Linked DNA regions of Pseudobacter ginsenosidimutans. The protein of the gene in region 2 interacts with the protein of the main gene of each other region in a pairwise test. Links are inferred from orthologs where the notes say so. Each region holds a gene or a part of one and is shown on either strand. Other genes may lie near its edges. The genes, in order: FSB84_RS08050 and def.

The links.
Region 1: the proteins of def (region 2) and FSB84_RS08050 interact in binary tests that used the Escherichia coli proteins (3 or more experiments, as listed by UniProt). The link is inferred for Pseudobacter ginsenosidimutans from one-to-one orthologs.

The regions. Positions count from the first base shown.
Region 1 is NZ_CP042431.1:1,950,657-1,967,271, reverse strand. The notes cover bases 8,426-11,302. They hold FSB84_RS08050 (aspartate-semialdehyde dehydrogenase), read right to left. Parts: upstream 10,430-11,302; coding sequence 9,422-10,429; downstream 8,426-9,421. Other genes in these bases: FSB84_RS08045 (lamin tail domain-containing protein), read left to right, coding at 10,859-11,302; FSB84_RS08055 (DUF2461 domain-containing protein), read left to right, coding at 8,668-9,342; FSB84_RS08060 (helix-turn-helix domain-containing protein), read left to right, coding at 8,426-8,569. Also shown: FSB84_RS08085 (hypothetical protein), read right to left, coding at 1-591; FSB84_RS08080 (DUF5004 domain-containing protein), read right to left, coding at 602-1,093; FSB84_RS08075 (RagB/SusD family nutrient uptake outer membrane protein), read right to left, coding at 1,117-2,505; FSB84_RS08070 (SusC/RagA family TonB-linked outer membrane protein), read right to left, coding at 2,526-5,579; NAD-dependent DNA ligase LigA, read left to right, coding at 5,834-7,933; more of FSB84_RS08060, read left to right, coding at 8,027-8,425; more of FSB84_RS08045, read left to right, coding at 11,303-12,673; FSB84_RS08040 (PfkB family carbohydrate kinase), read right to left, coding at 12,743-13,666; FSB84_RS08035 (TetR/AcrR family transcriptional regulator), read left to right, coding at 13,880-14,473; 1,2-phenylacetyl-CoA epoxidase subunit PaaE, read left to right, coding at 14,510-15,592; FSB84_RS08025 (glycoside hydrolase family 30 protein), read right to left, coding at 15,689-16,615.
Region 2 is NZ_CP042431.1:7,269,013-7,279,037, forward strand. Bases 6,704-9,488 are described here. They hold def (peptide deformylase), read right to left. Parts: upstream 8,495-9,488; coding sequence 7,913-8,494; downstream 6,704-7,912. Other genes in these bases: FSB84_RS28415 (RluA family pseudouridine synthase), read left to right, coding at 6,704-6,944; FSB84_RS28420 (hypothetical protein), read right to left, coding at 6,941-7,900; ruvX (Holliday junction resolvase RuvX), read right to left, coding at 8,709-9,122; FSB84_RS28435 (4-hydroxybenzoate octaprenyltransferase), read right to left, coding at 9,124-9,488. Outside these bases: FSB84_RS28400 (hypothetical protein), read right to left, coding at 1-71; FSB84_RS28405 (glycosyl hydrolase family 28-related protein), read right to left, coding at 145-1,854; FSB84_RS28410 (MBG domain-containing protein), read right to left, coding at 1,864-5,685; more of FSB84_RS28415, read left to right, coding at 5,874-6,703; more of FSB84_RS28435, read right to left, coding at 9,489-10,020; FSB84_RS28440 (RNA methyltransferase), read right to left, coding at 10,025-10,025. UniProt on the Escherichia coli protein: Removes the formyl group from the N-terminal Met of newly synthesized proteins. Requires at least a dipeptide for an efficient rate of reaction. N-terminal L-methionine is a prerequisite for activity but the enzyme has broad specificity at other positions.

The DNA.
Region 1 (16,615 bases), 5.3 Mb from region 2 along the record:
AGTTCCGATCTGTGTGCCGCCTTCATCGTACAAAGACACTACAACCGTTTTAGGTGTCATGCGTTGCTCTGCCACCGAAGTTGCCAGATCCTGATGAAAATAAACTGTAGCTACATCTGAAGGGCTGAGCTTGTTGGGAAAAACGCGGAACGGGACAGGTATGAAAACGATGGGCTCGAAAACATAGTTGGGAGAATTTCCTGATTGTGCAGTGCCATCCTGGTTCTTAACCAGGAACTGCCAGTGCAGGAGTTTTCCCGGTTCAAAACCGAACATGGAAGTTGGCAGGAATTTGAATTCAAATATATTGTTGCCCTTGTTGGTCATTTTGGCTTCGGGTTTGGAAGAGCCCCACACGCCACCATTGGTAACACCGTCCACTTTCGTATATCCCGGGGCGTTATCATTTGCCCATAACCAGATGTACAGATCAGTTTTTCCGGCCAACGACGCTACAGTACTCACATCTATCGTAAATGTAATCTGATCTTCGGCAGTGTAAGTCTTCGGTTGAAATTGCACTGTATTGAATTGCGCCTGCAACCAGTTTGCGCAAAGCAAGCTTACTGTTAGAATGAATATTTTTCTCATTGCAATTCGTTTAGATCTTTTTGAAATAATAATCGTACTGCAGCAATTGTTTTGAACCATCACCTTTCACCAGGCGCAGGTGCAGCTTTCCGGCATTCAAAGTATTGTAAGACCCCATCATCATTTTCACTGTATCGGTTCCCTTGATGAGGTTGAATTGCTTTGGGATATTGGCATCATCCAATTCCCATTTTCCATCCGCAAGCGGAATGATCACAGGTGATGAGCCGGGTGTGGTAGTGAAAGCCCCTGGCTGATCTCCATTCAGATTCAGATTCAGCTTAAACTGCGTGAACGGAGCAACAGACGTTACATCCAGTTCTTTGTAAGGAAAATTGTATTTCACTGCATTGAGATCAGACTGCACTACTTTATCCAATTGCCAGTTACCCTGAATGAGCTGAACCTTATTCAATGGTTCGCCGATATCAGGAAGCGACTCTGGTTTGCAACCAACGATGGTTGCAATAAGAGCGAATAATATGATGAATTTTGTTTTCATATTTAGCATTTTTACATCGTTGATTAGAAACATCCTCCTTCAGGATTGTTGATGAAACTTGAATTCCCCGCTTTTTCAATATCCGGGAACTGAAGGATGAAACCGTTGCAATTGTAGGGAGAACCTCGCCGGTCGATATTCTGATTGTTCCTTACACCGATTCGTTTGATCTCATCGAGGCGGTTTCCTTCGCCGATCAGTTCCAGTTCACGCTCTCTGCGTGCAATACTGATAAGGAGGGCGGCTGTAGCGCTGGTCAGATCCTGCGAAAGTCCTGCACGGTCAAGAATATCATCCAGGTCCTTTCTTGCCACATCCAGTTCATCACTTGTTCCTAATTCGGCGGCGGATTCTGCACGGATCAGTTTGATCTCCGTAACGGAAACGATCTGCAGATCGAAACTGGTGAGATTGTATTTGGTGAGCAGGAAAAAGTCGGGGCTTGTAGCGGTGGTGAGCCAGGCAGCTCTTACATCACCCGGCCTGCTGAAAAGCGATCTTGTTTGCGGCGTGTACTTCATTACAGGGTTAGCATTATTGTCGCTGCGGAACCTGCCCCTGATCTCTCCGCCAGGCTCTATATTTCCGGGCCTGCTCTTGATGGAAAAAATGCCTTCATGGCTTCCACCCAGGGTCCATCGGTCCATCACATCTTCATCAAAGCTGAATGCAGTTCCGGTTTCAGCCTGCTCCATCACCTTGTTGGAGAATTCATATGCTTTGGCAAAATCGTTCATCTGGAAATACACTTTCGCAAGAATGGCCATGGCCGTGTATTGTGAAGGGTATTCGCCATTTTGCGGAGGAAGGAGATTGGCTGCATCATTGAGGTCAGCCAGTATCTGCGAGTAGACATCTTTCACTGAACTTCTTCCGAGCAGGCTGATATCTGCAACAAGACGAACCGGAACACCAGCCTGAGCATTGTCTGCTGTACTTCCGTAAGGCTGCGCCCACAAACGCACTACTTCGAATAACATCAGTCCACGCAGGAATTTGGCTTCTCCTTCAGCTCTCGCTTTTTTATTTTCATCTGCATATTGCAGGTATTCCAATACTTTATTGGCCCTGTACATTATCTGATAGCACTCCTTGTAAAAATCATTTTTGTAAGCACCAAAGATGGCCGTCTTCCGCCGCCAGATCTCGCCATTATCCTCTGTAAGCAGCGTGCCATACAAATGATCAGCGAGCAATTCTTTGATCACCCACATCCTTCCTCCGTAGAGCACATCTCCGCCAATGGTTGTGTAGCATCCGTTCAGGAAAGACATCAGACTATCGCTCTGGGTTAAGGTTGTGCCTTCTTCCAGTTTACCGGCAGGTGGCCTTTCCAGGAATTTCTTGCAACCCGTAACGCCCAAACCAGCGATGGCGATCAGTATTACGATATATTTTTTGATATGGTTCATAACTGACAATACTTTATGGATTAGAAGTTCACGTTTACGCCGAATGTGAATGCCTTTTGTTGTGGCGGTGTGAGATAAGTTACATTCGGACTCATATTCCTGTCCTGCGCTTTATCAAAATCCCTGGCAATTTCAGGATCTCCTCCCGGATATTTTGTAAAGGTGAGCAGGTTCATACCTGTTGCAAACACTTTCACACCGCGGATCCTTCCAGATTTGAAAAGATCTGATGGCAGTGTATAGCTAAGCGTTAGTTCACGAAGACGCAGGAAATCTGCATCGTACAAGAATAAGGTTGAGTTGTATTGCCATTCACTTGAAAGACCGTTATAGGTTGATGTATTCATTGTCAACCTTGGATACTTTGCAATATCTCCTGGTTTGCGCCAGCGGTCTTTCAGATCTTCACGGATCACCCAATCTGTTATCACACCATCCTGGCGTTTTGCAGAACCATCATAAAGATTGCCACCGATCGCATAAGTGAAGAGCACGCCAAGATCAAAACCTTTGTAGGAAAGATTACTGTTGATGCCTCCAACATAATCGGGGATCACACTACCAACAGGCATACGATAATCAAGAGAGAATGTCTTGGTTTTTTTACCGTTGAGATCTAACCAGATGGGAAGGCCATCATTCGGATCAACGCCAGCAAAACGTACAAGGTAATTGGTTCCCACCGGGTAACCGGGAATGATACGCGTATCGTTGGAACCTCCGCTCAATGCATCAGCACCCAGCTTACCGAGGCTGATCACTTCATTGTAGTTTCTGCTGATGTTTCCACCAACAGTCCAGCTGAGATCTTTTGTTTCGATCACTTTGGCTGTAAGACTTAATTCGATACCGCGGTTGACTATCTTGCCACCATCCAGATTTCTCCAGGCATTTGAGAATCCGGAATTGGGTTGGATGGCACCTTCCACCAGTTGATCAACAGTAGTCTTATTATAATAAGCGATCTCTCCACTGATGCGATTGTTCTTAAGAGAAAATTCCAGCGCCAGATCGAAGTTGCGCATGGTTTCCCATTTAAGATCGGGATTGCCGATATTATCAGGGAACAAGGTGGGATTAAACGCAAATGGTTGACCTCCCCTGGAGATCTTGGAGTAGTATGCTCCTGAAGGGATATCCGAATTACCCACAATACCATAGCTGGCGCGGACTTTCAGGAAACGGATCCAGTCGATATCTTTTACGAAATCCTCTTCGGAGATGATCCAGGCGGCAGATGCTGCGGGGAAGAAACCATACCTGTTATTGGGACCGAATTTGGAAGAGCCATCAATACGCCCTAAGAGTTGCAATACGTAACGGTCTTTGAAAGTGTAATTCACTCTGCCGAAAAAGGATACAAAAGTGAATGCATCGCTTTCTTCCATTTTCTTGATACCGTTGGAGACCATGGAGTCCCTTACATGTTTGTAGAGCGATTTGTTTTCCCAGAAGGGTTTGTCTGTATAAAAGTATATATCATCCTTAAAGCTTTCCTTTGTGAACTCCTGGATCTCTGAACCTGCCAGGAAACTGAAGCGATGGTCATCAAGCGGATTCCAGTTGTAGCTTGCAGTAATTGTACCGCTCATGTTCGTATTATGGAACACATAACGCTTAGCAATACCCGGTCTGTCATTATTCAAATAAATGGCAGACTCAAACTGGTCGTCGAAGGAAGTGAGGTAATCGATACTTCCAACAGCTTTGATAGTAAGATCCCTGATGGGTTGCCATTCTGCTCCTGCACTACCCCAGTACTTGTTCTCTGTGTTACGCCATTTGGTTTGATCACGGCGCAAGACCGGATTTGCACCAAGCCGGTAATACGTTTTATCATCGTTGTAGATTGGATAGATCGGTAATGCAGCAGACATAGCATCTCCTAAACCTCCTGCCCAGGCAGCAGGAACGCGATGGTTGTTACCATTGTTCCAGGAAAGATTGAGGTTGAACTTAAGATTCTTCAGCGCCTGGAAATCGAGATTGGCGCGCGCTCCCAAACGCTCATAGGCATTGCCTTTGATATAGCTTTCATCCTTTGCATAACTGGCGCCTACATAGCTTTTCAGCCATTTGTTGCCGGCAGTCATACTGGCATTGTGCTGATTGATGAAACCTGTAGTGGTCAATTCTTTCCACCAGTCAGTATTATTCTTTTCGGCCTGCTCCCAGGTTAGACCACCAGGTAACGGGGCTTTGCCCATATTGCCATCATTCTCCCAGGCTTCCTGGCGCATCTGCAGCCATTCAGGACCATTGAGGAATTTGGGACGCAGCGCCCAGGTAGTGGCACCTAAGCGGTTATTATAATTGAAGAGAGGTTTACCGCCCTTTCCTTTTTTGGTAGTAATGAGCACCACACCGTTGGCGCCACGACTGCCGTAGATGCCTGCTGCGCCTGCATCTTTGAGGATCTCTATGGACTCGATATCATTGGGGTTGATGGTGGCAAGAGGGTTCTGATTCTGCCCACCGCTGTTGCCGCGCTGAAAGGGATCGGCAATGATGGGCACTCCATCGATCACATACAATGGATCACCACCCGCACTTATGGATCCGATACCACGGATACGCACAACCGATCCCGAACCTGCCAGGCCGCTTCCCTGCACCACCTGTACACCCGGAGCCCTTCCCTGCAGGGAAGCTTCAAAACTCGGTGTAGGCAATGCCGTTATCTTATCCGATGTGACCTTGGCAATAGCGCCTGTTACTTCCCTGCGGCGTTGCGTACCATAGCCGATCACCACCACTTCATTCATGTTCACAGAAGATGGTTTCAGACTTACATTCACCACCAGCTGATCAGCAATGTTCACATCCGCACTCTCATACCCCACACCACTGAACACCAGGATGTTGGTATTAGCCGGAATTGTAATGGAAAATGTTCCCTCGGAAGAGGTGGAGGTTCCGCCGGACCCACCCTTGGGTGTAACCGAAATGCCCGGAAGCGGGGCACCGTCTTTTTCATTCGTAACCTTACCGGTAATTGTTTTGTTTTGCGCCCATGTAGCAGAGGGTAGCGCCAGAAGCAGAGATAGGATCCCCACAAGCAGTCGATGTGGCATAAACAATCGTTCTTTTAGTTTTTGTTGAAATTGCGTACAATCTACACAATACAAAATGTGTAAATTGTACACAATTTAGTTTAATTTCTTATTCTTCCAAAAAAATCTTGTAGCTGAAAATCAGTGCTGAACCAACGCCGTTAAGGTTTGTAAACCAATTATGATACTACTGAAGTACTTCCAAGTTACTGAATTTTATGTTGACTGATTGTATCCGAAGCTGTTGAACTAATTTTGTTTACCTTATATTTTATATGTACTCCCCAGATCAAACAAAAGCATTGCAGCAGTTGACAGAGAGCCTGCTGAAGAAGGACGACAAGCATCCTGTGACCACCAAAGAGATCGACAATCTCCGTGATGTTCTAAAGTTCCATGAGCACCGGTACTATATTTTGAATGACCCGCTGGTGGCAGACCAGGAATACGATAAGCTTTTCAAATCGCTGGAAAAACTGGAACAGGCGCATCCGGAGCTGATCACTTCAGATTCTCCCACACAACGCGTGAGCAAGGGCCTCACCAAAGACTTCCCGCCTGCACCGCACCTGGTGCCGATGCTTTCCCTGGACAATTCATATAATGAAGAAGACCTGCGCGACTGGGATCGCCGCGTACGCGAACTGGCCAAATCGGAGAACATTGAATACTGTATCGAGCCAAAGTTCGACGGGGCCAGCATTTCACTGATCTACGAGAATGATCTGCTGCAACGCGGCGCCACCCGTGGCAATGGCGTTGCTGGTGACGACATCACTACCAATATCAAACAGATCCGCTCTGTGCCGCTCTCCGCAAAGTTTTCGGATTACGGTATCCAGCAGATCGAGATCAGGGGTGAAGTGCTGATCAATAAGAACAATTTCAAAAAATACAATGAACAACTGATAGAGCAGAACCTGCCGCCACTGGCCAATCCCCGCAACGCGGCTGCCGGTACACTTCGCATCAAAGACCCGAAGGAAGTAGGTAAACGAAATCTCGAAGCCTTCCTCTACCACGTCAGCTATTACACTACGCTGCCTGGTAAAACGCTCGATGAATCTTTGCACACTCATAGCGGCAACCTCAATATGCTGTGGAACCTGGGTTTCCGCAGTCCCATGAAAGAGAAAAAAGTATTTAAGGGGATCGAAGATGTGATAGCATATTGCCGCGAGTATGAGGCTCACCGTGATGATCTCCCTTATGAGATCGATGGAATGGTGATCAAAGTGAACAGTATCGATATGCAGGACCAGCTGGGTATGACCACGCACCACCCGCGCTGGGCCATCGCCTTCAAATTCAAAGCGCGCCAGGCTACCAGCAAGCTGCGTTCCGTTGAATACCAGGTAGGCCGCACCGGCAGTATCACGCCTGTGGCCAAGATCGATCCCGTAGCAATTGGTGGTGTTACCGTTAGTTCCGTGTCTTTGCACAATGAAGATGTGATCCGTGAGAAAGACATCATGCTGGGAGATACTGTGCTGGTGGAAAGGGCCGGAGATGTGATCCCTTATATCGTGAAACCTCTGGCAGAACTGAGAACGGGATCGGAAAAGAGGATCGAGTTCCCTACCAATTGCCCCGTATGCGGGGACCCGTTAGTAAAGCCCGTGGATGAAGCTGTATGGCGCTGCAACAATATTAACTGTGAGGCACAAGTGGTGGAACGCATCATTCACTTCACCAGTAAGGATGCCATGGATATCAGGGGACTTGGAGATGCCATTATCCGTAAATTCTATGAACTGAAATTCCTGCACGATGTTCCCGGCATTTATGAACTGCCATTTGCTCAAATCAGCGCCAGGGAAGGGTTTGGCGAGAAGAGTATCTCCAATTTACAAGCCGCTATCGAGGCCTCCAGGGCACAGCCATTGCATCGTCTGATCTATGCACTGGGTATCCGGCATGTGGGGGAAACAACGGCAAAAACACTTGCTAACGCCGTCAAATACCTGCCGGAGATGGCGGACCTCTCAATGGAAGACCTCCAGGCTTTGGAAGATATTGGTCCGAAAGTGGCCGGAAGCGTGTACCAGTTTTTCCACAATTGGGACAATTTGGAAATGCTGAAAAAGCTCGAAAGTCTCGGATTGCAATTGAAAAATGACAGGAGCAATCTAACGGCGGAGGGCAACCTGACGGGACTAACGTTCTTGTTCACGGGAACCTTGCCAACGCTGAAACGCAGTGAGGCTGAGGAGATGGTGGAAACTAACGGTGGTAAGATACTGGGGTCCGTTAGCTCCAAGCTCAGTTACCTGGTAGTGGGGGAAGACGCAGGATCCAAGCTGGAAAAGGCCAAAAAGATAGCAACTGTTAAGATTATCACAGAGGCGGAATTCCTGCAAATGGTTAACCGCTGATCGAATCTTATTATTGTTTTTTGATATTCGCAGCTCTTTTTTTGTAACTTTAGCCAAAAGGAAAAGGCGATGATAAAAAAACTTCCAAACGAGGTGTGGAAACCACTTCAGTTTCCGGGCTGGAAACACCTCCGTAAAAAGTATGCGCTGTCATCTCACGGTCGCATAGCCAGCTATACAGAAGACGTGGTTGAAGACGGAAAATTATTGCAGGGTTCTCTGACCACTGGTTACAGAACGCTCAATCTGCACCGTCCAGGCAACAATGGCACGTTGTACATACATCGTGAAATTGCACGGCTCTTCTTAAAAAAAGCTTCACTGAAAGCGAAGTATGTGATTCACGACAATCACAACAAGCTCGACAACAATGTGAAGAATCTGAGATGGGCTACACTTGAGCAAATGATCGAGCATCAGCAAAACAGTCCGGCGAAAATTGCCTACAAGAAAGTGCAGGCAAACCGCACAGAAGGACTGAAACTGAATGCCGGCCAGGTGAAAGCTATTAAGAAAACCCTTACCGACAAGAACCGGAAACTCACCATCAAAAAGCTCGCTGAGAAATACGGCGTCAGTGAAATGACGATGTATCGTATCAAGAGCGGTGAAAATTGGGGACGCATTAAAAACTAACCAGGTCCAACTGCATTACAGTGGTGTGAATGGAGACGGCGCTCTGTCACACCACTTTTTTTATGCCCGCTCGCGAGCGGGTTTTATTTTTGCACTCTATGATACAATCATCTACCCTCACTTTCTTTCGCCAGTTGCGGAAGAACAATCACAAGACCTGGTTTGATGCACATCGTGCACAGTATGAGGCAGCGCGGAAAAACATAGAGGATTTCCTGCAGGCAGTGATCGATAAACATGGGAAGAAGGATCCTGATATAGCAGGGCTCACCGCCAAAAGCTGTCTCTATCGCATCAACAGGGATATTCGTTTTTCAAAAGATAAAACACCGTACAAGACACACCAGGCCGCAGGCATCACCAAAGGCGGAAAGAAGTCTCCGCTCGCAGGCTATTACGTGCATATAGAGCCTGATGGCAAAACGATGGTGGCAGGTGGCATCTGGATGCCTGAAGCAGCAAATCTCAAAAAAATAAGACAGGAGATCGATTACTGCTACGATGAATTCAACAAGATCGTCACTGCTAAAAAATTCGTCAACCAGTTCGGAGGATTATACCGCGGAGAAGATGTGAGCCTCGTGAAAGTGCCACAGGGATTTGAGAAAGACAATCCCGCTGCCGAATACCTGAAGTTCAAAAGCTGGCTAGCCAGCCGTGAGTTCAGTGATGCAGATGTTACATCGAAAGATTTCCTGAAAAAGGTGACTGATGCTTTTGAAACGATGCAGCCATTCCTTCAATTCCTCAACAGGCCATTGGAGCATGACTGATCAACCGCTTAAGCATTCATAAAATGAAAGATCCCGGTTCAAATGACCGGGATCTTTCATTTTATGAATGCATTGCTGATTACAACAATTGTTTGCTCACCAGGTACTCTGCAATCTGCACAGCGTTGGTAGCGGCGCCTTTGCGGAGATTATCGCTCACAATCCACAGGTTGAGTGTATTGGGCTGCGTTTCATCTCTGCGCAATCTTCCAACAAATACTTCATCACGCTCATGCGCATCTTTGGGCATAGGGTATTGTGCTGTAGCAGGGTCATCCACCAAAATCACGCCGGGAGCAGATTTCAGCAGCTCTTTCACTTCATTCAGATCGAAGTCGTTTGCGAATTCAACGTTCACGCTTTCGCTGTGGCCACCCATAACAGGGATACGAACGGTGGTGGAAGTAACGCGGATGCTGTCATCTCGCATGATCTTCTTGGTTTCGAGCACCATCTTCATTTCTTCCTTGGTGTAGCCATTGTCGAGGAATACATCGATCTGCGGGATCACGTTGAGATCGATGGGGTATTTATAAGCCATGGGATATTCGCCATTGCTGCCTTTAACGGCTTTGTCGCGCTCACCCATCAACTGATCAACTGCTTTCTTACCTGTACCGGTTACGCTCTGGTAAGTGGACACTACCACGCGTTTCACCTGGTATTTCTTGTGGAGGGGATTGAGTGCTACTACCATCTGGATGGTAGAGCAGTTGGGGTTGGCGATGATCTTATCGTCTTTACCCAGTGCATCAGCATTGATCTCAGGAACCACCAGTTTTTTGGAGGGGTCCATACGCCATGCGGAAGAGTTATCGATCACAGTAATACCGGCTTCGGCAAATTTGGGCGCCCATTCCAGGGAAGTGCTGCCGCCGGCTGAAAACAAGGCCACATCAGGCTTTGCAGCAATGGCGTCTGTCATGCTTACCACCTTATATGCCTTTCCCTTATAGGTAACTTCTTTGCCTACTGACCTTTCAGAGGCTACGGGAAGGAGCTCAGTAACGGGGAAATTCCTTTCTGCGAGGATTTGTAACATTTTGGTGCCTACCAGGCCAGTGGCGCCTACAACTGCAACTTTCATTGTTATTTCTGATTGTTTTTGGTGATGACTGTTTATAAGAATTTGTAATAAAAAAAGCCTTCCCGGGGGGAAGGCCTTTTGATATTTTTAGTTTGCACACAAAACTATCCTGAAACCTTCCCGTTATTGGGACGCTTCTTCGTACGCTTTGTATACTTCATAATGTTTTGCATGAGGAGCCAAAAATAGTTCGCAATTGTTGTTGTAGCAAATATTTTTTTTGAAGACCCTGAAACCGGTAAGCCGGGTGCCAGGCCTGCTTTCCATTAACGCTCGTTTGTTTTTCCCATCAAAAACTATTGACATCGCAAATCCAATCATTCCTCCTCCCCGTATCTTTCAATAGGCACTTTGCAACGTACATGGACAACCGAAAGAATAAACCATATTCTCTCACCCGGATATTTTGTCCATGTAAAAAAGTTCCTCATGCGATTCCTTCTTTTCATCACTCCTCTTCTCATTTGCATTCCGTTCATTTATTTTCTTCCCTGTTACCGGCTGTTCCGAAGCCCAACTCCATATCCTTTGAACGATATTCAATGGAGCAAAACTGACCATAGCCTCCCTCTTTCAAAACCTGCACCGGTAAAGCTTCAATCACTTATCAGCCGATACCAGATAATCATCACTGAGATCATGGCGGATCCATCGCCGCCTGCAGGATTACCCGAATATGAATACATCGAGCTGAAAAATGTTTCATCCAAACCTATCGACCTCAAAGGATTCAAATTGGGAGATGAAAGCAGCGCTGCCAGTTTCAACAACAGTATCATCATTCAACCCGACAGTTTCCTGATCTGCTGCTCCAATACTGCAGCTGCACAGCTCAAAGCATTCGGCGCCTGCATCGGGCTTTCCAATTTCCCTTCCCTCGCTAATGAGAGCGATATGGTGCAACTGATCTCTCCTGAGAACAATATCATTCATGCCATTCAATACCAGGCTGGCTGGTATCGCAGCAATAGTAAAGCTGAAGGCGGCTGGAGTCTGGAAATGATCAATACTTCCACGCCCTGTGCGGGAGGATCCAACTGGGCCGCGAGTCTTTCTCCCACCGGAGGCACGCCGGGCCATGCCAACAGCCAGCTTCCCGGGGAAGCAGACCATCACCCGCCTTCCCTGTTACACATTTATGCTGTCGATAATACCAAACTGGTAGCTGTATTCGACGAGCCACTGGATAGTAACAGCGCCGTACAACCGAAGAACTACCGGTTGGGCAATTTGAATCTGACACCAGCCTCCTGTCAGACTTTGCCTCCTGCATTCAACATGGTCCGGTTACAATTCCGGCAGCCATTGGAAACAAACGCAGTCCAGCTGCTGACCGTACAACAGGTGAAAGATTGTGCCGGCAACAATATCGGAACAATGCACACAGCAAAAGCCGGAATGGCATCTGCTGCGTCTCCTGGTGACATCATCATCAATGAGATCCTTTTTGATCCGCCACCGGAAGGTGCAGATTACGTGGAGCTCTTCAACCGGAGCAGCAGGATCATCAACCTGCAAAACTTATACAGCAGTAACCGAAATGATGCCGGCCAGCTGATCAACACAAAACGTATCAGCTCCACACCCTACCTGCTTTTTCCAGGTGAATATATTTTGCTCACAGAAAACCCTGATTGGGTGCAAAATCATTATACAATAATTGATAAACAGGCTATCAGAACAAGCCCACTGCCTTCACTTCCCAACGAAAAGGGAAGTTATGTTCTAAGCGATATCACGAATGTTGTTTTGGACGAATTGCATTATTCTGCTGATTGGCATTTTCCCTTGTTGTCATCGCCGGAGGCTGTTTCCCTGGAACGCATCGATCCTCTGCTGCCGGCGCAAGACAAACACAACTGGCTTTCCGCATCCGGTACATCGGGTGGCGGTACGCCCGGATATATCAACTCGCAATTCAAACCTGCTTCGCCCGGAAATGAAAAGTTTCAATTGTCTTCATCCATTTTTTCCCCTGGCCGCAATGATCTGTTGCTGATCCGCTATCAAAACACTGCACCAGGCACAGCAGGCTCTGTACGCATTTTTGACCTGGATGGGAAACCGGTACGCCAACTGACGGCCAATGCGCTGATGGGCGCCAGCGGCCACTGGGCCTGGGATGGATTAAGCGAAACGAAACAACCGCTTCCTTCAGGGATCTATATCATACAGGTGCAATGGTTCAATCAGGAGGGAGGAACAGGGAGGTGGAAGAAGGCAGTAGCACTGATGAGGCAATAGTGGAGAGCCCCGAAAATGCAGAAGGGCTGACCACGGGCCAGCCCTTCTGCATTCGTATATTGATACTGGTTATACCAGCTCGATATCAAAGTTCACCAGGTTCACAAACTGCTCGATCCTGGTATGGATATCTTCAGCTGTGATCTCTTTCAGACGCTCGGGGCCGAATTTCTCCACACAGTAGGAAGCCATAGCAGAACCTACAATGATAGCGGTTTTCATATTCTCGAAAGAAATGTCTTTTGTGCGGGCGATATGTCCCATGAAACCTCCGGCGAAAGTATCACCGGCGCCTGTGGGATCGAAAACATCTTCCAGCGGCAGTGCAGGTGCGAAGAAGACCTTGTCTTCATGGAAGAGAAGAGCGCCATGCTCACCTTTCTTGATGATCAGATATTTCGGGCCCATGTTCATGATGGTCTTGGCTGCTTTCACCAAAGAGAATTGTCCGCTGAGCTGACGTGCTTCACTGTCGTTGATCATAAGTACATCCACCATTTTGAGCACTTCTTCCAGTTCAGGCATGGCTGATTCCATCCAGAAGTTCATGGTGTCCATGGCAATGAGCTTTGGACGAACTTTCATTTGTTCGATCACTTTTTTCTGGATGATCGGATGAAGGTTTCCCAGCATAACGAATTCTGCATCGCGGTAGCTCTCAGGCAGTACGGGATCGAAATCAGCCAGTACGTTGAGATCGGTTACCAGGGTATCGCGCGAATTCATGTCCATATGGTAACGTCCGCTCCAGAAGAAAGATTTCTTATCCGGCACAACTACCACGCCATCGAGCTGAACTCCTCTTTTGGTGAGGCTGTCCATTTCTTCCTGAGGGAAATCGAATCCCACGATGGAAACCTGCTGAATCGGCTGAACGAAATTGCTGGCGGCATAAGCCACATAGGTGGCGGAACCACCCACAATCTGGTTCACTTTACCGAAGGGAGTTTCTATAGCGTCAAAGGCCATGGTGCCTACTGCGATCAATGACATAATTTGGATTTACTATTAATGAATTAGAACAAAAAATTTCGCAAACGTACAGGAATTTTCGCATCATCAGAAACCTGAATCGCCCGCCACATCTCCGGGCCCACCATATATGCAAATAATGTTGTTAGTGGATTTCCTGATACTTTTTGTAACTTCCTACAGATTTCCTCCTAACGATTGTTAGCTTTTATTTATCTTTGACTTTAATAACACATGGCAAAAATTAAAAGCAACCGCACCAGCACACGTAAAGACGTGATTATTTCCAAGGCAGCCATCCTCTTCCGCGAAAAAGGATACAGCGCCACTTCCATGCGCGACCTGGCCGAGCATGTAGGCGTAGAAGCAGCCAGCCTGTACAATCACATCAGCTCCAAAGCCGAGATCCTCCAGGAGATCTGTTTCCGCGTAGCTACCAATTTCATGTCGCATATCGAAGAGGTGGAGCAAAGTAAAAAGACTGAGATCGAAAAGATCGAAGCCATCCTCCGCTACCATATCAAAATGATGGTAGAGCGTTATGAAGAAGTTTACGTGAGCGACCGCGAATGGAAACACCTCACCGATCCTTATCTCTCCAATATGCAGGGGCAGCGCCGCGCTTACCGCCAGCGTATCGGCAAGATCATCGAAGATGGCATTGCCAAAGGAGAATTTAAAAAGATCGATGCGCCAACTGCCGTACTGATCATGCTCCACGCAGTGAGCGGGATCGAAAGCTGGCACAGAAGCAAAAGGAAGATCGAGGGCGACCAGCTGGAGAACTCCATGGTGGAGATCCTGGTAGGCGGCTTGCAGAAACCTTAGCCTTCACAATTGAACCAATCAAAAGAAAGATAATAAGTGGCTACACATTTTCACTCCCTGACGATTGCAGACATACGAAAAGAAACCCCCGAATGTATCTCTGTAGTATTTGATATTCCCGAAAGCCTGAAGGAAGCCTATAGTTTCCGGCATGGACAGAACATCACCCTGAAATCGGTGGTGGATGGAGAAGAGCTTCGCCGCTCGTATTCCATCTGCAGCAGTCCCGGCGATAAAGAGCTTCGCATCGCCATCAAGAAAATGCAGGACGGCCGCTTCTCCACATGGGCCAATGCTACATTGAAAAAAGGAGATATCCTGGAAGTGTTGCCACCAACCGGGAAGTTCTATACTGAGCTGGATCCCGCGCATAAAAAGCATTACCTCGCTTTTGCTGCCGGAAGCGGCATCACGCCTATTCTCAGCATCATCAAAACAACGCTGGCCATCGAGCCCAACAGCAGCTTTACTCTGGTGTATGGCAATCGCAACCGTGGCAGCATCATCTTCAAGGAACAACTCGAAGCCCTGAAGAATGTATTCATGAGCCGCTTTGTAGTGCATCATATCCTCAGCCGTGAAAAAACAGATGCCGCTATCAACTATGGCCGTATAAACGCAGAAAAAGGAAAGCAGCTGGCAGCAAAACTGATCGATATACATGCGATCGATGATTTCTTCCTCTGCGGTCCGGAAGAAATGATCTTCGAAATGAAGGACTGGCTGGAACAGGAAGGCATCGATAAAAAGAAAGTGCATTTCGAATTGTTCACTACACCCGGACAAAAAGCAGGCACACAAAAATCAGCAGAAGAGAAAGCAGCCTTCACCGGCAAAGTGAGCAAAGTGACCGTTAAAGTGGATGGTATCGCTTTCGATTTCGATCTTCCCTATGACGGAGATCCGCTGCTGGACGCAGCTCTGAAACAGGGCGCTGATCTGCCTTTCGCCTGTAAAGGCGGCGTATGCGCCACCTGCCGCGCCAAAGTAGTGGAAGGCGCCGTGAGCATGGACAATAACTATGCACTGGAACCCGATGAGCTGGAAGGCGGATTCGTTCTTACTTGTCAAAGTCATCCTCGTTCAGAGAAAGTGATCGTAGATTTCGACGCCAGATAAAATTTTCTTCTGAAATAGCTCAGCCGGCATGAGAACATGCCGGCTGTTTTATGATTGCTACGCGGCATTAGCCACGAATGTTAGAGACGAAGTTCTTTACCATTGGATCGTTACGATCGAATGCGGCAAACTCACCAGCTCTGCCGCTTTGCCCCCTATCCACAGGTGATAGGGAATTCTCTTTCCGCTATCGTTCATCACTACTACCACCATTTTTCCATCAGCATTTTTGAATGCTGTGGTCAGCAATTCACTTCTGCTGCTGGAGCTGATAATGCGTTTGGCGCCGGGCTTCACGAATTTGGAAAAATGCCCGATATAGTAATAAGCGTTCATGAAAATCAGTTCTCCAGTTTTTGTATCCGCATGAACAGGAGCGAAACAGAAATTCTGTACATGGTTGGGGCCGCCTGTTTCATCCAGCAGGATATTCCAGTCGGTCCAGGCGCAGGTACCGTTGTTGAAATCATTGATCATGTTCCTGCCATAGATCTCGCCCCATTGCCATTGGTTGATCTGATTTCTGTTGAATGGGCCGTTGCAGCCTTCAGTGAAAATGAGATTGGTGGAAGGATATTGTTCGTGTACGCGTTGCAGGTTGAGGAACTGCGGATCGCCACCAGTCCAGGTTTCGTACCAGTGGAAACCGATACCCCATAAGTATTTCGCAGCATCGGGATCATTGAGCACAGTGCTGGCGCGTTGATAGAGGAGATCCCGGTTATGGTCCCAGGCGATGATCTTCTTATCATTCATTCCTGCTTTTTCAAGTGTGGGCCCGAGATAGTTTTTCAGAAAGTCTCTTTCCTCTTCTGCAGTGTAGATACAGCTTTCCCAGCGCTGCCTTGCCATTGGTTCGTTCTGAATGCTCAATCCCCAGATGGGTATCTTTTCCTTTTCATATGCCTGGATGAATTTCACATAATAGTTTGCCCATGACTGATAGTAGGCAGGTAATAATTTGCCTCCGTGAAGCAGATCATTATTATCCTTCATCCAGGCGGGAGGGCTCCAGGGGCTTGC
Region 2 (10,025 bases):
AGTTCCTCTTTCTGTGCAAAGAGAGCAGGGATCGATCCCAGTAAGCAGATCATCAATAACGGTACTTTCATGATTTGTGAATTCTATTACATGTAAGGTATGTCAGCCTGAGGAAATTTGCAAAGAGTTAACGCATCGGAGACCTTAATGAAGGATACTGAAGTTGCCCTCCTCAGGCACCGATACCGGCAGACCAGCCTTTATCAGTCTGAGAGATCCGCTGGCTCCTGGCACAACCAGCAGTCCATTTTTCTCTTTTTTTCCTTCTGTGCTGATATTGATCAGTTCTGCCTCTTTCAGTATTCCTTTTTTATCGTTTGTATTTTTTGAGATGATGCGGATGGCATTTGAAAGGCTTTCTTTGATGACGATGTTTTTGATCACCAAACCGGCAATGGTTCTTTTATCCGTACAAATCTCGATAGCACCCCGCCAATCCCACTCATGATCAAACCCTCCGCTGCTCTCAATTACACAGGAGTCCAGCATTGTTGTTCCGGAAAAATTATTGTTTATGCCCCTGCTTTGATTTTCTGTTGGAAATGTAGTACTGATCAAGATCCCCGCCCCCTGCGTTATATCCGTGAACAGGCAATGACGGATGCTATTGCTTTCTCCACCATATACTGCCGCACCATTGGCCAGAAAAGGCAATTGTGCCGTGCAATGTATAATGAGATTATTACCGGGTTTATATTGTTGTTTACCAAACGAAGCAGGCCAGATGGCAAAGCCATCATCGCCCGTGCCACGCGTTGTACAGTTTTCCATGATCGAATTCGCCATGCCTACACAAAAGTTGATCCCATCGGCAATAGTGTTGCGAAACCGGCAACCGGAAACTTTCAGTGCTGTTGAGTTTTCCACCCAAATCCCCACTTTCGTATGTTCGATCCAGATATTGCTGATGGATGAATTTTCGCCGAATGATCCTACGATACCATCATTGTCCTCTTTATCGCTTCTGTAATTCAGTGCGCCATCGATACTGAAATCCGACAGATGGATATTACTGCCTTTTCCTTTCAGCCGCACTCTCCTGCTGGCCTGTGCATAAAGGTTCTTGTCTCCCTTGAGGATCGTATGCCAGATACCCGCACCCTGCATTTTTATGTTGGAGGGAAAAATAAGATCACCGGAGATCTTGTATTCACCGGGTGGTATCCAGATTGTTTGTTTCGTTGTTGCCGCTTGTTCTATACATTTCCTGAATACAAGTGTATAGTCATCCTGTTGGAGATATTTTTTGAATACAGGATCGGTTACCCAAATTATATTTTCCGGAGCCTCCAATACCGGAGGGGCTTCTTCGAAATCGATGAGATCGATGATACAATACGCAGCTTTATCATCCTGTTCATTGCCGCGCCTGATCTGAACAATATCTCCTTTGCTGATATTAATATCTTTGATGCGGACCTCATCATAGAAATGCCTGGGCTTGCCGGTGTCAGGAACATTCGAAAATGGATAATGACCATACAGCCAGTTATTGTAAGATGAGATGCCGCAATTTTTTACAGTTTTTCCATTCACTAAAATATCCAGCGAAGAACTCAGGCCTTTTCCGATTGCATTATCGGGCAGACTATACCGGATCACTAATGTATTGGAAAAAACGGGTGCAATGGTTTCAATAAAATGTGCTTTCGTTTCAAGCCGTACTGCCATTCTTCCTGAGGATTCTGTTTCCACCAAATGCGGGTCTGTGCTTTGCTGAAGCAGGATACCATTAGTGTGCATATCCTCCGCTTCGATGGTGGTCCAGCTCATCACAGCACCAGGTCTCACCTGGGCTGATGGCTGGAAACAGAACAAGAAGGATATAACGCCAATAAGTAACCGCTTTCCCATTTTTACAATTTATCGCATCAGCAAAAAGCTGCCTTTTCTTTCGATCAGTCCACAAGGGGCCATGCATTTGATGTAGTACACAAAGCTGCCGGTAGCCTGCGGCACACCGTTGATTGTACCATCCCAGCATTTGCTCACATCGGTAGTGTGGAAGATCCTTGCACCATAACGGTTGTAAATACTGAGACTGAAATCCGTCACCTTCTGCCAGTGCCGTACACCGAAGCAATCGTTCTTACCATCATTGTTCGGGGTGAAAGCATTGGGCACATTGTATTCAGATGGAGTATAAGTTACAGTAATTCTGTCGGAGCCCTTACATCCATTTCCATCGGTGCCGGTCACCAGGTAAGTAGTGGTCCTGTCTGGCGTGGCAATGGGATTGGGACTATTGGCATTATCGAGGCCTCCGGCGGGCGTCCACTGGTAGCTCACACCACCACTTGCGCCCAACCTGGCGCTGTTGAATGCACAATCGATATCGTTCGACTTCGCTGCCCTGATCCCCGGCAGCGGGAACATCGTCAACTCCGCAGGCTGTGAATAGAAATCAGTACCCGGCACAGTGAACTTACAACGATAAAACCCTGAAGGTGTATTGGCCTTCGTTTGAAAACTGGCGGTACTGGCCTGTGAAAGATCCGACCAGCCGGTACTTCCATCCGCACTGTACTGCCATTGATAGGTCACAGGTGCAATGGAAGGTGTAACCGTTACAGCAGTATTGAAAGTGGCCCTTGCATCTGCGCAGATCATGCTACCGGATGGTTGTTCGTGGATGTTCAGCAAAATGGCTTCCACCGTGAGTTTACCCGGTACAAATGTAAAAGTGTAATTAGCTGAAGTTCCTCCGGCAATGGTTATCGGGTAATCGCCGGGCCAGCTGGTGGGCACTGCAAATGTACTGGCAACCGGAGCTGTTGTAAGCACAGATGGATCATCGGTGAAGGCAAAACCGGAGTAAGTCAAAGTAAGCGGAGGGTTGGCCACACCGTATTGCCGGGTCTTATCATCAGCGGTAACAGTAAGATCTTTGGGCGTGATGGTGAGGATATTGCTGTTGAATGTGATATTGTAATTCGGTCCTGCCGTGAGCGTATTCTGCAGTATCTGGTACATACCCGTGTTTTCACCGGGATCACGGTCAAGTGCACCTGTAAATACATCACCACCAAGCAGCGGTGTATTGACTGTATAGGTGAATGAAGGATCGCTATCGCCATAGATCTTTGTGAGTGATCCGGCATTAACTGTTATTTCCTTCGGTTGCACCGTAACTGTAAAACTGATATTGGTGGCGGGAAGATATACTGCATCCCCGGCCTGTGATACCGTGATGGTAGTGGAGCCTGCACCAATGATAGTGACCTGCCCGGTTGCATTCACATCCACTACGGCAGCATTACCGGAGGTATAAGTGGCCGCCAATCCTGATGAAGCACTGGCTGCTCCGTTGATCACCGGATCGCCATAGGTAACAGTAACTGTTCCTCCATTGGTCTGCGTTGCAAAATTCAATGTTTGCGCAAGCTGGTTCACCGTAAGCGTAGCGGCGTTGCTGGTTACCGATCCGCAGGCGGTTACCCGGCAACGGTATTGGTAACCATTCATGGCAACAGTGGCGCCCGTAATAGTAAGCGTGGCAGTATTCACCGTGCTGTACACACCGGTATTGGCGAGGTCAGCAAAGCCCCCGCCATCATCCACCTGCCATTGATACGTGAAAGGCCCGGAACCTGTATTGGTAACAGTGAAACTTGCGTTATCGAGATGTGAGATGGTGGCATCCGCAGGATCAGCGCTGATGGCAACCGGCGTTCCAACTGTAAGAACCGCGGGGTCGGAATTCACCGGATTACAACCGGTCCCTGCTGTTACAACGCATCGATAAACAAATCCATTGTTGGCAACCGGAACATTGGTGAGCGTCAGCGAATTGGTGGTAGCGCCGGCATACAAAGCGGAATTGGCGATATCAACAAAACCGCTGCCATCATCTGCCTGCCATTGATAAGTTAGTGCATTGGTTGCCGTTATACCAAAACTGGTATTGTCAGTGGCGCAAATATTAACAGGTTGCGGTTGAGTATTGACGGTAATTACAGGACAAGGAATGAACTCATCCGCGCCGGGATCAGGCGTGGCGGCATTCCTGGCCTCTCCGTCGATATCTGTACCGATACCTCCTATTGGTGTAGCCTTCCCATCGATGGCTGTATTCAGATCCCTGTTCAGGTGCAGATCATTCGCACCAACAAATACAGGTTGAATGTTCAATGAATTCGCATTGCCTCCCAGTGAAGTTTGCAATTGCGCCAGTGTATTGGTAATACTGGCATTGGTGCCGGTACTGCTCAGGTTGGTGCTGGTGCTGAAGTATACGTTGCGATCGATGGCGCTGAAAACGCCTGAACCGGCAGTTGACAGGTTGGAAATGGCCAGCCTGCTGTTGGCATTGCCCACCGTTTGCAGGTTGGCAAAAATATTATTGCGCAGGCCCAAAGCTCCCGCTGCTGTTACATTTTGGGTGACCAACAGACAGGATGCCCGGTGACCGCCGGCAAGAGTCTGATTCGTATTCAATACAACGGTATTGAAATTGATATTATACCCACCGCCACCATCGATCACTATCCCATTGCCGTTATCATTTGCATCATATCCATTGGAGCCATAACCGGCAATATCCCAAACAAAATTGTTTTGCACTCTTACGTCTGCCGCATTAGTACTGGTCTGTAACAGAATGCCCGCTGCGCCATATCCGGCAGTGTTCGTATTTTTCAGGTTACTGATCTTATTATTGTTGATGATAGCACTGGACATGGCGCTGTACAGGAAAATGCCTGTTGGCAAATATGTTCCGCTGCTGGAAAGATTGCTGATCGTATTGCCGGTTATATCGATATTGCTATTAGTCACCCCGGGAGAAATATTGATACCGATAGGAGCATAAGAACTGGTACCGCTATAGCTCAATCCTGTTATTGTATTGTTGGTGATGGTGGCATTGGTGGTAGCAGTGGCCAGCCAGATGGCCCTGTCGAATTCAGCGCTGGTGCTTTCGAAATTGCCGATATAATTGTTCCGGATCACAAATCCGTTCACGCCTTGCCCGTATACTCCTACCAGACGGATAGCATCAGCTCCGCCGGAATTCATATAATTCCCGTCTACCAACACATTACCATTGGCGGCAGCCACCACTGCATACACGTAAATCCCGATATAAGCTTTCCTGATACTGTTGTTCTGAAATGTGATATAATTGAAATAGCCCGGACTTCCTACTACAGCGGCATCTCCAACCAATATAGCTGTGCTGTTATTACTACCGTTGACAACTATCGTATTCTTAACAATTACATCGTGAATGGGCGTAGTGCCGGCTGATCCGATCTGCAGCACATTGGCAGAAACGGTACTCGTGTTGGTAATGGTCAGGTTCCTGGTAGTGCTGAAATTATTGGAACCATTGATGGTTACGTTATTAGACCCATTCAATTTAATCACTGGACCGCTGTTGATATTACCGGAGACCACTGCGTTCACACCAATGCCGGGACCAATAAACACATTGCTATAACTGGCGCCACCCGATCCGCTTGCATTCAGCGTGGCAGTAGCAGTTTCAGTGGTATTGCCTCCAATGGTGATTACAATAGCCCCCTGGTGCGTACCGGCATTCACTTCATCGAATGCCGCTTTCAGGGTAGCATAAGCAGCAGCGGTTGTTCCGCCGGTGGCAGAAACATCCACCTGGGCTTTCAGGGAGGGGATAAAAAACAAAATAGCTGTCAATACAAGTAGAGGGTGTAGCGTTCGGAACATTCAGTTTGGGTTTGTCAGGTATTGAGATACGTATTCCGTAAAAATAATCCTGATAACCAATAATCCAACAATTTATTGCTTTGATCCCCGGACAAAAATGCGGACAATTGGAAATTGTATGTAATTAACCAGATTTTGTATATGAGCAGCATGGGTGTACCTTTGCGGAAATTTGCCTATTTCCCGTTATGACTACTCAACTCAACGAAGACGCACTGAACGAAATGGAAGAAAGCCAGGATGGCTCAGAAGAGCTGTACGAGCGCATGAGCCTGGTGATTGACCGTGGACAGGAGCCCATGCGCCTCGACAAGTTCCTCGTGGCCCGTATCGAGAACGCCTCCCGCAACAAAGTGCAGCAGGCCATCGAAAGCGGTCGTGTACTCATCAACGGTAAACAGGTGCAGAGCAACCACAAGATCAAACCAGGTGAAGAAATTGTAGTGTATTCCGATAAGGAAGTACAGGGAGAAGACATAGTGCCGGAACAAATGCCGCTCAGGATCGAATATGAAGATGATGATATCCTTATTATCAACAAACCTGTAGGTCTGGTTGTACACCCCGCCAGCGGCAACCCCAATGGCACCCTCATCAACGGGGTGGCATACCATCTTCTGCAACAGAATAAAGACCTCAATACCGATGAACTGCCCCGCTTCGGACTGGTTCACCGGATCGATAAGAATACTTCAGGCCTCATGGTGCTGGCCAAAACAGGCAAGGCCGCCAGCAGTCTCGCCAAACAATTCTTCGACCACAGCATCCACCGCCAATACGTAGCGCTGGTCTGGGGCGATGTAGCGGAAGACAGCGGCACGGTGAATGCCCATATCGGACGTCACCAGCGTTTCCGCAAGATCTTTGATGCCTACCCTGACGGTGAATACGGCAAGGAAGCCATCACCCATTACAAAGTGCTCGAACGCATGGGCTACGTAACTATGGTGCAATGCGAACTGGAGACAGGCCGCACCCACCAGATCCGTGTGCACATGAAACATATCGGCCATCCCCTCTTCAGCGATGAATTATACGGCGGCGACCGCATCGTAAAAGGAACCGTATTCAGCAAATACAAACAGTTTGTAGATAACTGCTTCGCTATTTGCCCGCGTCATGCACTGCATGCAAAAACTATCGGCTTCGTACACCCGCGCACGCGCCAGCATATCCAGTTCGAAAGCGAGATCCCCTCCGATATGCAACAGCTTATCGACAAATGGAGGAATTATGTAAAAGTGAAAAATATTATCTAGCGCCTGTTGAAATCGAACAGGGTGGCGGTAAATACGCCCTGTTCGCGCTTCTTGAAGATCACATTCCAGGAGCCGTTGTAGCGAAGCACTTTGGGAACCACCAGGTCTTCGAATTTCGTCATCTCCACTTCCATATGTACATCGAAGGAATAAACGCCCGCACCATAGCTTAGATCATAATTGCGGGCCACGATATCCCAGGTTTCGATATTGAACCAGGTGGTCATTTCATTGATCACGATATTGTCTTTCTCTGATCTTGTAAGATCCTCGCGGGGCGTTACTTTGAAGATATAACACATTTCGCCTTTGAACTGGTCCATATCGATGGAAAAATCATATCGCTCTGCAGCGCCTTCTTCAAAAATAGCGATCTTATTCCCGATGAAGGGAATGCCGGGTATTTTCTTGCCGGGATTGAAGAACAGCATCTTCAATTGCTCCTTGTGCTTCTCGATGCCCGACTTGCCTTCCATGGTAAAACTGGTGCCTTTCACGATATTGCTCTCGCCACAGATAGTGTCTTTCGCAAAGAAAAGACCCGCATACATTTCAGCTGTGTAGTAATTGAAATTGTGTTTCTTATCGAACATATCACCAGTGGATTGCTCACTCTCGGTGATCATCCAGCGGCAGCCATTACGGGTTTCCTGTTTTGTTTTACTGTTCAGTGTGGCTTTTACGTTACCAGACTTGTCCTGCATACGGATATCATTAAGCGCAGAATAGCCCAGTACTTTCAGATTGCGGAAAGCCTTGTAGAAACTGGTGTCTTCTTTGATACGATCGATGAATGCAGGTACATTGAGATTGCTGCGCACTACCACTTCCTTGAGTGTGACGGCTTTTTTTCCGATCACCACGGGCAGGGTATCTCTTTTTCCAACAGCAGTATCCTTCTGTGCAAAGGCCACAGAACTGATACAGAGTAAGGATATTATCGCCGGTAACTTCATGCCTGAACGCCGTTACCTGGGGAATGTCATTTTATAATCAACTCGTACTTTCCCTTTGGAAATATCGTCGAGCTTGCCTTTCAACATACGCTTCTTCAGTGGCTTCAGATAATCGATGAAGAGCTTTCCTTCGATATGATCATATTCGTGCAGGATCACGCGGGCGGTGATACCATTGAAGGTCTTTGTTTGAGGAACGAAATTTTCGTCTGTATATTCCAGTGTTACTTCAGCTGCACGATACACATCTTCACGGATCTTGGGGATGCTGAGGCAGCCTTCGTTATAAGCCCATTCTTCTCCATCGAGGGATTTGATATGTGCGTTGATGAACACCTGCTTAATGCCGGGTGCATCGGGATGTTTCCTGTCGTCATCATCTGAATCCATGTTCTCGAAGATCTGTGCACTGTCAACAACAAACAAACGGATATCGCGGTTGATCTGCGGAGCGGCCAGCCCTACTCCATTGGATGCGTACATCGTTTCCCACATATCCTCTATCAGCTTCGCCAGGCCCGGGTAATCAGGGTTGATATCTTTTGCAACAGTCCTGAGAATGGGCGCGCCATAAGCAACAATTGGAAGAATCATTTTATTACTTGCTTGATTACTTGATTATTAGTGAATTCGGCAAATTTAATCCAAAAAACAGTAACAGCAAGGGGCTGAGGGCCGGAGTGGATCGCCTCCCGGCGAGTGATCCGTGTTTGTTGGCCGCTGGCGAACGCCGCGTCGCCGGAGGAACTAAATAAAAGTAACCCGCCAGGAGGCGAGTGACTGTACACAGCTTGTATAAATTTGAAAATCAGCTATTTTGTTGCATGTATTCCTGCAACATGATGGTAGCGGCGATCTCATCCACCAGGGCTTTGTTCTGCCTTTCCTTCTTTTTCATGCCCATCTGCAGCATGGCCTGTTTGGCCATTTTGCTGGTGTAGCGTTCATCAACGGTCTTGACGGGGATCTGCGGGAATTCTTTGTGCAGCCGCTCGATGGCTTTCCGCACCAGCGGAGTGGCATGTGTATCGGAATCATCCCAGTTGGTGGGCATTCCTATGAGGATCAGCTCCACAGGTTCCTTACTGAAATACTCCTTGAGATATTTGAATAACTGAGGTGTATCGATAGTGGTAAGTCCTGTTGCCACGATCTGCAGCGGATCAGTAACGGCAAGGCCTGTACGCTTTCCACCATAATCTATTGCGATGATCCTAGGCATATCAGTGACCGTGTAATGTTGGATTAACAATCAGATCAGCGATCACGAAAACCGCAAACACCACACTGGCAATGCCATTGGCCGTCATGAAAGCCAGGTTCACCCTTCGAAGGTCGTTTGGTTTTACAACGGAATGCTGATACAGCAGCATGCCTGCAAATACAACCACACCGATCCAGTAGAGCCAATGGAAATGTCCATACACTCCGGCGGCCACCACGCAGGCAGTGCTCACCAGGTGCAGCAGCTCCGAAACGCGGAGCGCTTTGGCCCCACCGAGCGCAGCAGGAATGGAATGTAATTTATTGGCCTTGTCGAATGCTTCATCCTGCAAAGCATAGATGATATCGAAACCACTTACCCAGCAAACCACTGCCACAGAGAAGAAGATGGGCAGCAGGGCGAACTCACCTGTTACTGCCAGGTAAGCTCCGATGGGCGCCAGGCTGAGGCCGAGCCCGAGGATCAAATGACAAAGCGGAGTGAATCGTTTGGTATAACTATAGCCCAGCACCACCAGAAGTGCAATGGGAGAAAGATTGAAACAGATCTGATTGATGAATTTGGTGCAAATAATGAACAGGACGCTGCATACAATGGTGAACCAAAGCACACTGTCTGCTTTCAGTATTCCCGCCGGTATCTCACGGATAGCTGTTCTGGGATTGAGCTTATCGAATTTTGCATCCAGCCAGCGGTTGAAGGCCATGGCCGCGCTGCGGGCAAACACCATGCAGAGTACAACCAGGATGAACAGTTTCCACACGGGAGCAGGCTCAGCCATATGATAATATTTTCGGGAATCAAATCCCAGCACCAGGCCGATCATAGCAAAGGGCATCGCAAATATCGTATGCGAGAATTTTACGAGCGAGAGATACTTATTTACGGTTGTCATCTTTC